Regions from separate parts of the Paenibacillus terreus genome, predicted to be linked through region 2. Evidence: riboswitches for the same ligand, from Rfam matches in the RefSeq annotation. Region 2 holds a riboswitch; each other region holds the start of a gene.
What was found. Region 2 has a riboswitch for thiamine pyrophosphate ahead of ACE5KN_RS25660 (ABC transporter substrate-binding protein). Riboswitches for the same ligand answer to the same signal wherever they lie in the genome.
Positions count from the first base shown of each region.

Region 1 (3,276 bases), on a different contig from region 2:
TGGCGCTTCTTTGCAGATTTCCATCTGCAGATCCACGTTCTCCTTGATTTTATGCATAGGCACGTGACCCGGCCCCTCGATCATCACCTGCACATCATGCTTCCAGGCAATCTGCGTCAGCTCGCCCAGCGTCGCCAGTTCAGCCATCTGAGCTTCATCGTTGGCATCGTAAATGCTGCCCGGACGCAGACCATCCCCGAGCGAAAAGGCAATATCATAGGTCTTCATGATTTCACAGATCTCTTCGAAGTGTGTATACAGAAAGTTCTCCTGGTGATGGGCCAGGCACCACGCTGCCATGATGGACCCGCCCCGCGATACGATGCCCGTCATCCGTTTGGCGGTCAGCGGAATATAACGGAGCAGCACGCCGGCATGAATCGTAAAATAATCCACTCCCTGCTCCGCCTGCTCAATCAACGTATCCCGGTACACTTCCCAGGTCAGCGCTTCGGCCTCCCCATTGACCTTCTCCAGCGCCTGATACAGCGGCACCGTTCCGATTGGCACAGGAGAGTTGCGGATGATCCACTCGCGAGTCGTATGGATGTTGCGGCCTGTTGACAGGTCCATCACCGTATCTGCTCCCCATCTTACAGCCCAGGTCATCTTCTCCACCTCCTCCTCTATGGAGGAGGTTACCGCCGAGTTGCCGATATTGGCGTTGATTTTAACATGAAAATGGCGGCCGATCAGCATTGGCTCACTCTCCGGGTGGTTGATGTTCGAGGGCAGTATGGCCCTTCCGCTGGCCAGCTCCTGGCGTACAAATTCCGGATCAACCCCCTCCCGGATCGCCGCAAATTCCATCTCCGGTGTTATCATTCCCCGGCGGGCATAATGCATCTGGGTGACATTGCCCCCCGGCTGCGCGCGCAGCGGCTGGCTGACAGCACCCGGAAACTCCTCCGCAGGGCGGGTCCCTGCCCGAAGTCCGTTATCCTCAGGCTTCACAGCCCTGCCTTCGTAACGCATGACATCCCCTCTCTCCTCAACCCACGCCCGGCGCAGCTTGGGCAGTCCCTTGCGGATATCCGCCTGATACGACGGGTCGGTCATGGGACCGCTGGTGTCGTATACACGCAGCGGGGCATTATGCTCAATCCCCTGCGGTGTATGGGTGTCATGCAGTGCTATCTCTCTTTCAGGCACGAGGATATCCGGTCTTGAACCCTGGATATAGACCTTAGTGCTGGCAGGAAAGGTCCCGATTACCGTATTTGTGCTGCCCTCCGCTGCTGTTTTCCGCTTGCTCTCTGTCATTTGCTTATTCCTCCCGAGTCGCCAAATTCCTCATCGGGATCATACCGGAGAAAAAATGATGCTGTCGGCCGGCTGCAAAATACGGACCAGCACGCTGCCTTGTCCTTGCGGGTAGCGGCGGTACGATGTACATTTTGCAGCAAATGAAAAAGCCGGTTCCCGAGGGAACCGGCTGTATACAAACAGGCTCCGTGCACAGCCCGGGTCATTCCCTGACTGCAGCACATACTGCCCATCCATTTGATTTCATTGGCCGGTTACTTCCCTACGCTGGTATGATCCAGATCAGGTGCAAAGGGTCCGGAACCTGGAACGGTTCCATCTCAGCCCGGTACTACGGGCCCCCCCAGTAACTTCGGCAGCTTCATGCCGCCGATCAAAACTATGCTGTTCACAGGCGGATGGCTCCGCCTTCCAATTCAGGTTAGCCTAAAAGGGACGGTTTGGCAACCCCTTAAGGAAGCAGCATGCCCATTTCCTTGCCTGCCTCCACGATAACAGGGGCAAATTCATGCAGGGTCTCGGGCGACAGCCTGCTCACCGGACCGGAGACGGAGAGAGCCGCTGTAATCTCCCCTCGATGATTCATAATCGGGGCGGATACGGCCGCGGCTCCGGGCTCGCGCTCTTCATAGCTTGTGGCATAACCCTTGGCCCGTATTTCCTCAAGCTGCTTCCAGTATGCTTCATCTCCGGCCAAAGTCTGCAGCTCGGGGCCCTTCTTCAGCTGCTCCAGCTCCTCCGGCGAAGCGAATGCCACCAGCACCTTGCTTGACGCGCCTACGGACAGAGGCATGCGGGCTCCGACGGTCGCCACACGGCGTATGGCCTGTGTACTCTGTACAGCCTGGATACGGATACGTTCATCTCCATCCCGTATATACAGGCTCACCGTTTCCCCCAAACGGTCGCGCAGCTTCTCCATCAATGGCAGCAGCAGCACCGCCGGGTCCTCATTGCGTGACATATGGGTCGACAGCTCCCAGATCCGAATGCCCAGCCGATATTTTTCCGTAGCTGTATTGCGGATGACAAAACCTCTTTCCTCCAGCGTCGTGAGCAGACGGTGAACCGTGCTTTTGTGCAGCCCGATTTTTGCCGCAATTTCCGTCAGCCCCAAATCGGTGGCTTCCGTAAAACACATCAAAATGTCCAGGGCCCGTTCGACAGCACGAACGGTCAGCTTCCGGTCCTCCATGGCGCCCCCCCTCTCTCCCTTGAATTTAGCGATATGTTCAACAGACCACTAATGGCTGCAGACAGTCAATTTTTCAGCCTATTCGTTTCACTTAATGAAACCGGGTTACATAAATTATATATAATATCAGGATACACTGTAAACTGTTTTAGCGGCAGCGCGGTATATATGAAAGAGGCAAATATTATCATTTGCTGTCGAATTGACTTTGGTGCTGCGGCCTTTTACGATTAAGTATGTGGTGCTGATACAGCACGCCCAAACGAACTTTATTAATGATCAAGGAGGCTCTCCGATGATTGCGACACCCCAGGGCGGCACATCCGTGCAGCCTGCTGTCAACGAGCCGCCCGCCCAGCTGTCACCCCGGTTAATCCGGTTCAAGCATATCATCATTGCGCTTGTATTGTCGGTTGTATTCTTTTTTATGTTTTGTTTTATCGCGCTGCATGCGTATATCGTCTGGTTTTTGTCCAATCCGACTGTAGCCCCCCTGTACTCCAATCCGCTGCTGGCCAAGGACATGGCATATGAGGAAGTGACCTTTCCCGCCAAGGACGGCAGCCGCATGATGCAGGGCTGGTATATCCCTGCGCCGAATTCCAATAAAACGATTGTCTTCAGCCACGGTTATGGCGCAAACCGCGAGGAAAGCTGGATTCCCATGTATGATCTGGCCCATTATGCGCACAGACAAGGGTTTAATGTCGTAATGTTCGATTACGGCTTTGCCTCCCAGACCAACAGGGAGGTTGCTACGGGAGGCCGGGCTGAATCTCAGCAGCTGCTCGGCGCCATTCAGCTTGCCAAGCAGC
Region 1 is NZ_JBHIRX010000009.1:207,086-210,361, reverse strand. It holds gene thiC (phosphomethylpyrimidine synthase ThiC) at 1-1,263, opposite strand, end outside; gene ACE5KN_RS17650 (hypothetical protein) at 1,303-1,503, opposite strand; TPP riboswitch at 1,509-1,621, opposite strand; gene ACE5KN_RS17645 (IclR family transcriptional regulator) at 1,718-2,461, opposite strand; gene ACE5KN_RS17640 (alpha/beta hydrolase) at 2,757-3,276, shown strand, end outside.
Region 1: another riboswitch for thiamine pyrophosphate. It lies ahead of ACE5KN_RS17650 (hypothetical protein); the one in region 2 lies ahead of ACE5KN_RS25660 (ABC transporter substrate-binding protein).

Region 2 (3,276 bases):
TTCCGGCAAGCTTCTGCTCCACATACCATTTCTGCGCATTGGTTACGATCTGAACGGAAGGGTCGTCCTCAACAAGGGCAAAATAGCTGTTGATCGGTGCAGTTGTCTTACCAACCGGTCCGCGCACATACTCCAGCGTTTTGGTATGCTCTTCATAAACGGCTTTCACTACATCAGGGTCCGGCTCAGCCAGGGATGCTTTGCTGGTCTTGTCATAGATCGGGCGGGCAACGGATTGCGAGTCCGCGACAGTCCATTTGCCATCCTTCAATTCCAGATCCAGATCGACAACACCCAGGTTGTCCCCCCAGTAACCGGATTCAACAGCCGGCATTCCGTTAATCGTTCCGGCTCCCACATCAACACCTGACATGCCTTCAAAGGCTGCACTTGGAAACACCTTATGAGCATGGCCAAACAGGATGGAATCAATGCCGTCCACCTGGCTCAAATATTTAACCGCATTCTCCATGTTCGGAGTCTCGGGGGTGTCCTCATATCCGCTGTGCACGAGCGCAATCACGATGTCCGCCCCGTCCGCCTTCATTTGCGGAACAAATTTCTTCGCCGTCTCCACAATATCTTTGGCAATAACCTTTCCTTTCAGATTGGCCTCGTCCCATTGATTGATCTGCGGAGGCAGCAGACCGATCACCCCGACTTTAAGCGTGTGCTCCGTCCCGTCCTCGTCAACGACTTTTTTATCGATAATCCGGTATGGCGTAAAATAGTTTTTATCATTGCTTTCATCTTTGTCCCCGTCATCAACATATACATTGGCATTGATGTAAGGGAAATCGGCACCCTTAAGCGCTTTCTGAAGATAATCGAGTCCGTAATTGAATTCATGATTGCCCAGCGTGGCGGCATCATAGTCCAGCAGATTCATGGCTTTGTATACAGGGTGGGTCTCTCCGTCCTTAAGCGGGTCGATTTTCGCCACATAGTCTCCGAGCGGATTGCCCTGAATCAGGTCGCCGCTGTCAAACAGCATGCTGTTCTTGGCTTCCCCCCTCGCCTGCTTGATGAGTGTGGCTGTCTTGGCAAGCCCATATTCGTCTGTCGGCTTGTCCGTATAGTAGTCATAGTTCAGCAGGTTCACATGCAGGTCGGTCGTTTGCATAATACGCAGCTTTACCTCAGCGCTGCCTTCAGCAGCCCAGGTCGGCACGGCCGGCAGTGCAAGCACGTTGAACGCTACAATTGTCGCTGCCAGGCTCTTCAACCCTTTTTTCCGAAATTTCAAGATTAACCCCTCCTAATGTAAGATAAATGCCCATCGATGTACTTTCACAGAAGCCAGACCGCGATAAGCGGAAATTTTTCTTGCGATTATAGAATTGTTCAGCTCCGCTGAAAACTTAAAAATTCTATAATCTAAAAAATAATCAGGCGATTTATCCCTGCATAGGCAGAAGGCAAGACCCACAAGCAATGATTGTAATTTGTGTATGTAAAATCTATGCACACCTCTTGTAAATCTTATCATAAAAAAATCACCTGATTGATTCTCATTCTAATCGAAGCATGAGAAAATGAATAGAGTTTTTATCCCAAACCACGGCTCTGTGTAAGTTAATGTAACATATTGTAACCCAAAGGAAGGCGGTGCCCACCCCGGGTCCGTTAAATCGCCCACTCCCCCCTCTGGACACTCCGGGCGGGAAGGCATATAATCAACGTTAGTTCATCATTACTGAACCCGCAAAATCTTCAACAATGCGGACGCATCCAGGCAGCGGCTTGCCGTCTTGATGCTCCTTCATACAACATGCCAGGGGTGCTGGAATCGGCCGGCTGAGATTGTGTCCCCAGACACTGACCCTTACAACCTGATCTGGGTAATGCCAGCGTAGGAATCGCAATAGAGTGACATGCCTTTTTGGCATCGTCATCCTTTCCTTTGGTAGATTACAGGCGCCCCGGACAACGGGGCGCTTTTTTTGCAGGATCACGGCAGATGACAAGCATTGCAGGAAGAGCACGGGTAATAAAGAGGGGAGAAGAAAAAATGTTTTCTTTGCAAAAATGGGGCCTTGGCGCGGTATGTTCCCTGCTCCTGATTCTGACAGCCTGCGGAGGGCAATCGTCCGCTCCACAGAATACGAATGCTTCCGGACCTTCCGGCGGCGGCGGTTCGGCAACCGGAAAGCTGAAAGACGTAAAGGTGGTGCTGGACTGGACCCCCAACACCAACCATACCGGCTTGTATGTGGCCAAAGACCAGGGATACTATGAACAAGCCGGTCTGAATGTGGAGATTGTACAGCCCGGAGAAGGCGGCGCGGATCAGATGGTCGCCTCCAATGCGGTTCCGTTCGGCATCAGCTATCAGGAAAGCGTGACCCAGGCTCGCACACAGGGCGTTCCGCTCGTCTCCATTGCGGCCGTGATTCAGCATAATACGTCCGGCTTTGCCGCGCCAGTGGATCGCGGCATCAAGTCCCCGAAGGATTTTGAAGGCAAGAAATACGGCGGCTGGGGCTCCCCGGTTGAGGAGGCTGTCATGAAATCCATTATGGAGCTGGATGGTGGCGATGTCAGCAAGGTCCAAAACATCAACATGGGTAATGCGGATTACTTCACTGCAGTCAAGCGTGATATCGATTTCGCCTGGATTTTCTATGCATGGACAGGAATTGAAGCCGAGCTGCGCGGTGAGCAGCTTGATATGCTATATGTCAAGGACTACTCCAAGAGTCTGGACTATTACACACCGGTCATCGTTACAAATGAAGATACCATTAAAAATGACCCCGAGCTTGTAAAAGCGTTCATGAGTGCCACGGCCAAAGGCTATCAATATGCCATTGACCAGCCGGAAAAGGCGGCGGAAGTTCTATCGAAAGCCGTGCCCGAGCTGGATAAAGAGCTTGTACTGGCAAGCCAGAAATGGCTGAGCCCGCGCTACCAGGACGATGCTCCGCAGTGGGGCATCCAGAAGGCGGAGGTTTGGAAGAACTATGCCGATTGGATGTATGAACGCAAGCTGCTTGACAAGCCACTGGAGGCTGATAAAGCCTTCACCAATGATTTCCTGCCGGAAGACGGCAAATCCTGATTTGACCCGGAAAGGAGACGGTTTTCCATGGCTAGCACATTGTTGAGTATTCAGGTGATTCCCAAAACCCCCGGCGGAGAGGACACCATTCCTTACGTCGACAAAGCGATCGAGGTGATCCAGCGCTCAGGCGTCAAACATCAGGTCAATCCGCTGGAGACGACCATGGAGGGCGAGCTGGACGAACTGCTGAACGTCGTGAAGGAGATGCACAC
Region 2 is NZ_JBHIRX010000019.1:85,973-89,248, forward strand. It holds gene ACE5KN_RS25655 (bifunctional 2',3'-cyclic-nucleotide 2'-phosphodiesterase/3'-nucleotidase) at 1-1,246, opposite strand, end outside; TPP riboswitch at 1,767-1,877, shown strand; gene ACE5KN_RS25660 (ABC transporter substrate-binding protein) at 2,012-3,061, shown strand; gene ACE5KN_RS25665 (MTH1187 family thiamine-binding protein) at 3,089-3,276, shown strand, end outside.

Region 3 (3,276 bases), on a different contig from region 2:
TTTGCAGGTTCCGGTAGAGCTCCTTCTTATGCTACAATAAGGCTTTGAAAGCCAACCTGAAGTCATATTGAAGTTTATTGATCGTGTTTATAAGTAAGAGCTAAAGGAGTCTGCTAACGGAAATGAGTTTATTAACTGTAGAAGACGTTTCCCATAATTTTGGGGACAGGACATTATTCAAAAATGTATCGTTCCGCCTGCTGCCGGGAGAGCGTGTCGGTCTGGTGGGAGCCAACGGTGTCGGCAAATCGACGCTGATGAATATTTTGACAGGACAGCAGCTGCGTGACAACGGCAAAGTCGAATGGACGCCGAAGGTTCGTTACGGTTATCTGGACCAGCATACAAAGCTGACGCCGGGTAAGACGGTGCGCGATGTGCTCAAGGATGCGTTTCTGCCGCTGCTTGAGCTTGAGAAAGAGCTGAATGCCATTACAGATAAAATGGCCGAAGCCTCGCCGGAGGAGCTTGAAGTGCTGCTGGAGCAGATGGGAGAAATTCAGGAGCAGCTGGAGATCGGCGATTTTTATCTGATCGATGTGAAAGTGGAGGAAATGGCCAACGGCCTTGGGCTTGGCGCCATCGGACTGGACCGCGATGTAGCGACATTAAGCGGGGGACAGCGCACGAAGGTGCTGCTGGCCAAGCTGCTGCTGGAGAAGCCGAATGTGCTGCTGCTGGACGAGCCGACGAACTACCTGGACGTTGAGCATATCGAATGGCTTACGCGTTATTTGAAGGATTACCCTTATGCCTTTATGCTGATTTCCCACGATACTGAGTTTATGAATCAGGTCGTCAACGTCATTTATCATCTGGAGTTTGGCAAGCTGAACCGCTATACGGCCAACTATGAGAAGTTCCTTGAAATGGCTGACATCCAGAAGACGCAGCATATCGAGGCTTATGAAAAACAGCAGGAGTATATCAAAAAGCAGGAGGACTTCATCCAGCGCAACAAGGCGCGTGCCTCCACATCCGGCCGGGCCAAGAGCCGTGAGAAGCAGCTTGATAAGATTGATCGGATAGACAAGCCGGAAGAAGCGGCAAAGCCGACGTTCCAGTTCAAGGAAGCGCGGGCCAGCGGCAAAACGGTCTTTGAAGGCATTGACTTTGAGATTGGCTACAGCCACCCGCTGCTGCCGAAAATGTCCATAACCATTGAACGGGGCGAGAAGATCGCCATCGTCGGTTATAACGGTGTCGGCAAATCGACGCTGCTCAAAACGATTCTTGGCAAAATCCCTCCGCTGAGCGGCAAAACCTATACTGGAGATTTTCTGTATCCAGCCTATTTCGAGCAGGAGGTTCGCCCTGAGCGGATTACACCGCTTGACGATGTGTGGAATGAGTACCCGCATCTGAATCAGCATGAGGTCCGTGCCCATCTTGCCCGCTGCGGACTGAAAAATGATCACATTACCCGTCCGCTGTCCGCCCTTAGCGGGGGAGAGCAGGCCAAGGTACGTCTCTGCAAGCTGCTGATGCGTGAAAGCAACTGGGTGCTGTTTGACGAACCGACGAACCATCTGGATGTGGTGGCAAAGGATGAGCTGAAACGTGCGCTGAAGGAATATAAAGGCACCGTGCTGCTCGTATCCCACGAGCCCGATTTTTACAAGGATTGGGTAACGAGAGTATGGAATGTGGAAGAGTGGTCGGCGAAAGCCTGATGTGCAGAAAAGTGCAGCTTTGGACTTTTCTGAATGAAATATGATGCACGTCTAGGCAAGTGAACGGGATTGTGCTACCATGAAATGGGATTACAAAAGCATATAAAGTCATACAGGCGATTAATCAGACCTGTATCACACTGGGGGAGCCGCGGCCGGCGGCTGAGACGGAAGAAATGCATTCCGGACCCTTTGCACCTGATCTGGATCATACCAGCGTAGGGAAGTGGACATTAGCCGAATACAGAGTATATGCGTCCCGCTTATGAGCGGGGTGCTGTTCCTTGTAATCGGTGAACATTCAAGTTCAGCCGCTTCCTGACCGGGAAGCGGCTTTTTGGCGTTCCCGAATCACTGTCATGGAGGCAACAAGCTAATGGAACTTCACCTTATTACGGACGGCTGCCAAAGCGCTGAACAAACGGCAGACATTATGCGGCTGATTGAACCGGAAATCGATCTGCTTCATATTCGGGAGAAGCAGCTGAGCGCTGCGGAACTGTATGCATTTATGTCCACGGTGTCGGAGGGCGTCTGCTGCCCGCCGTCCAAGCTCGCGGTTAACGACCGTGTGGATGCGGCGCTGCTGTTTGGTGCCGGGGCGGTACAGCTCACTTCTCACAGCCTGCCGCTGCCGCTTGTAAAGCGGATGTTTCCGGAGCTGCGCTGCGGGGCATCCGTCCATTCGCTGCCGGAAGCGCTGGCTGCAGAGCAGGCGGGGGCCGATTATGTGCTATTCGGCCATATATACGATTCCCCTTCCAAGCCCGGGCTGCCGCCGCGGGGATTGAGCAGCCTGGAAGAGCTCTGTTGTGCCGTCTCCATACCGGTTATCGCGCTTGGCGGCATTCAGCCTCAGCATGTGCCGGATATCAAGCGGGCAGGTGCCTCCGGAATTGCCGTGATGTCAGGTATCTGGAAGGCGGAAAATCCGGCAGAGGTGGCAAAGGAATATAGAAGTTTGCTCATGACTTGAAGCAGGGTGTAACAGATCAGATGAATCCCGATAAATACAGGAAAATGGGAGGAGATCGGTATGTGCTATTCGGCAGACTGTACTGTGATCGGTGCGGGAGTGATCGGCAGCTCCATCGCCTATCAGCTGGCGAAGCGGGGCTTCAAAACGATGCTGATCGAAAAATCGGTTCCGGGTCAAGGGGCCACACGGGCGGCGGCGGGAATGCTGGCCGCGGAGTGCGAGGTTTTTGCCCATCCGCAGCTGGCCGCATTGGCACTGCGCAGCCGCGATCAGTTCGAGAAACTGGTGCGGGAGCTTGAAGAGCTGACAGGACTGGCAACAGGTTATACCACCACAGGCTTCGTGATTCCTGCCCGGACTCAGGAGGATGCGGCACGCTTGTCGGCTATGGCTGGAAGCAAGGATGGATCTGCTGCGGAATGGTGGGATGCCGCAGAGATTTCCAGAAGGATTCCCGGCTTGTCAGGGCAGGCACTCGGGGGCTTGTTCCGCGAGCGGGAAACCCAACTGCTTCCGCAGCGGCTTGCACAGGCTTTGGTGACAGGTGCGGAAAAGTATAGTGCCGAACTGCTGACGGACACAGCAGCGGAAGACATTTTGATCATGGACGGAAAGGTACGCGGT
Region 3 is NZ_JBHIRX010000005.1:280,068-283,343, forward strand. It holds gene ACE5KN_RS12445 (ABC-F family ATP-binding cassette domain-containing protein) at 123-1,673, shown strand; TPP riboswitch at 1,806-1,915, shown strand; gene ACE5KN_RS12450 (thiamine phosphate synthase) at 2,050-2,649, shown strand; gene thiO (glycine oxidase ThiO) at 2,710-3,276, shown strand, end outside.
Region 3: another riboswitch for thiamine pyrophosphate. It lies ahead of ACE5KN_RS12450 (thiamine phosphate synthase); the one in region 2 lies ahead of ACE5KN_RS25660 (ABC transporter substrate-binding protein).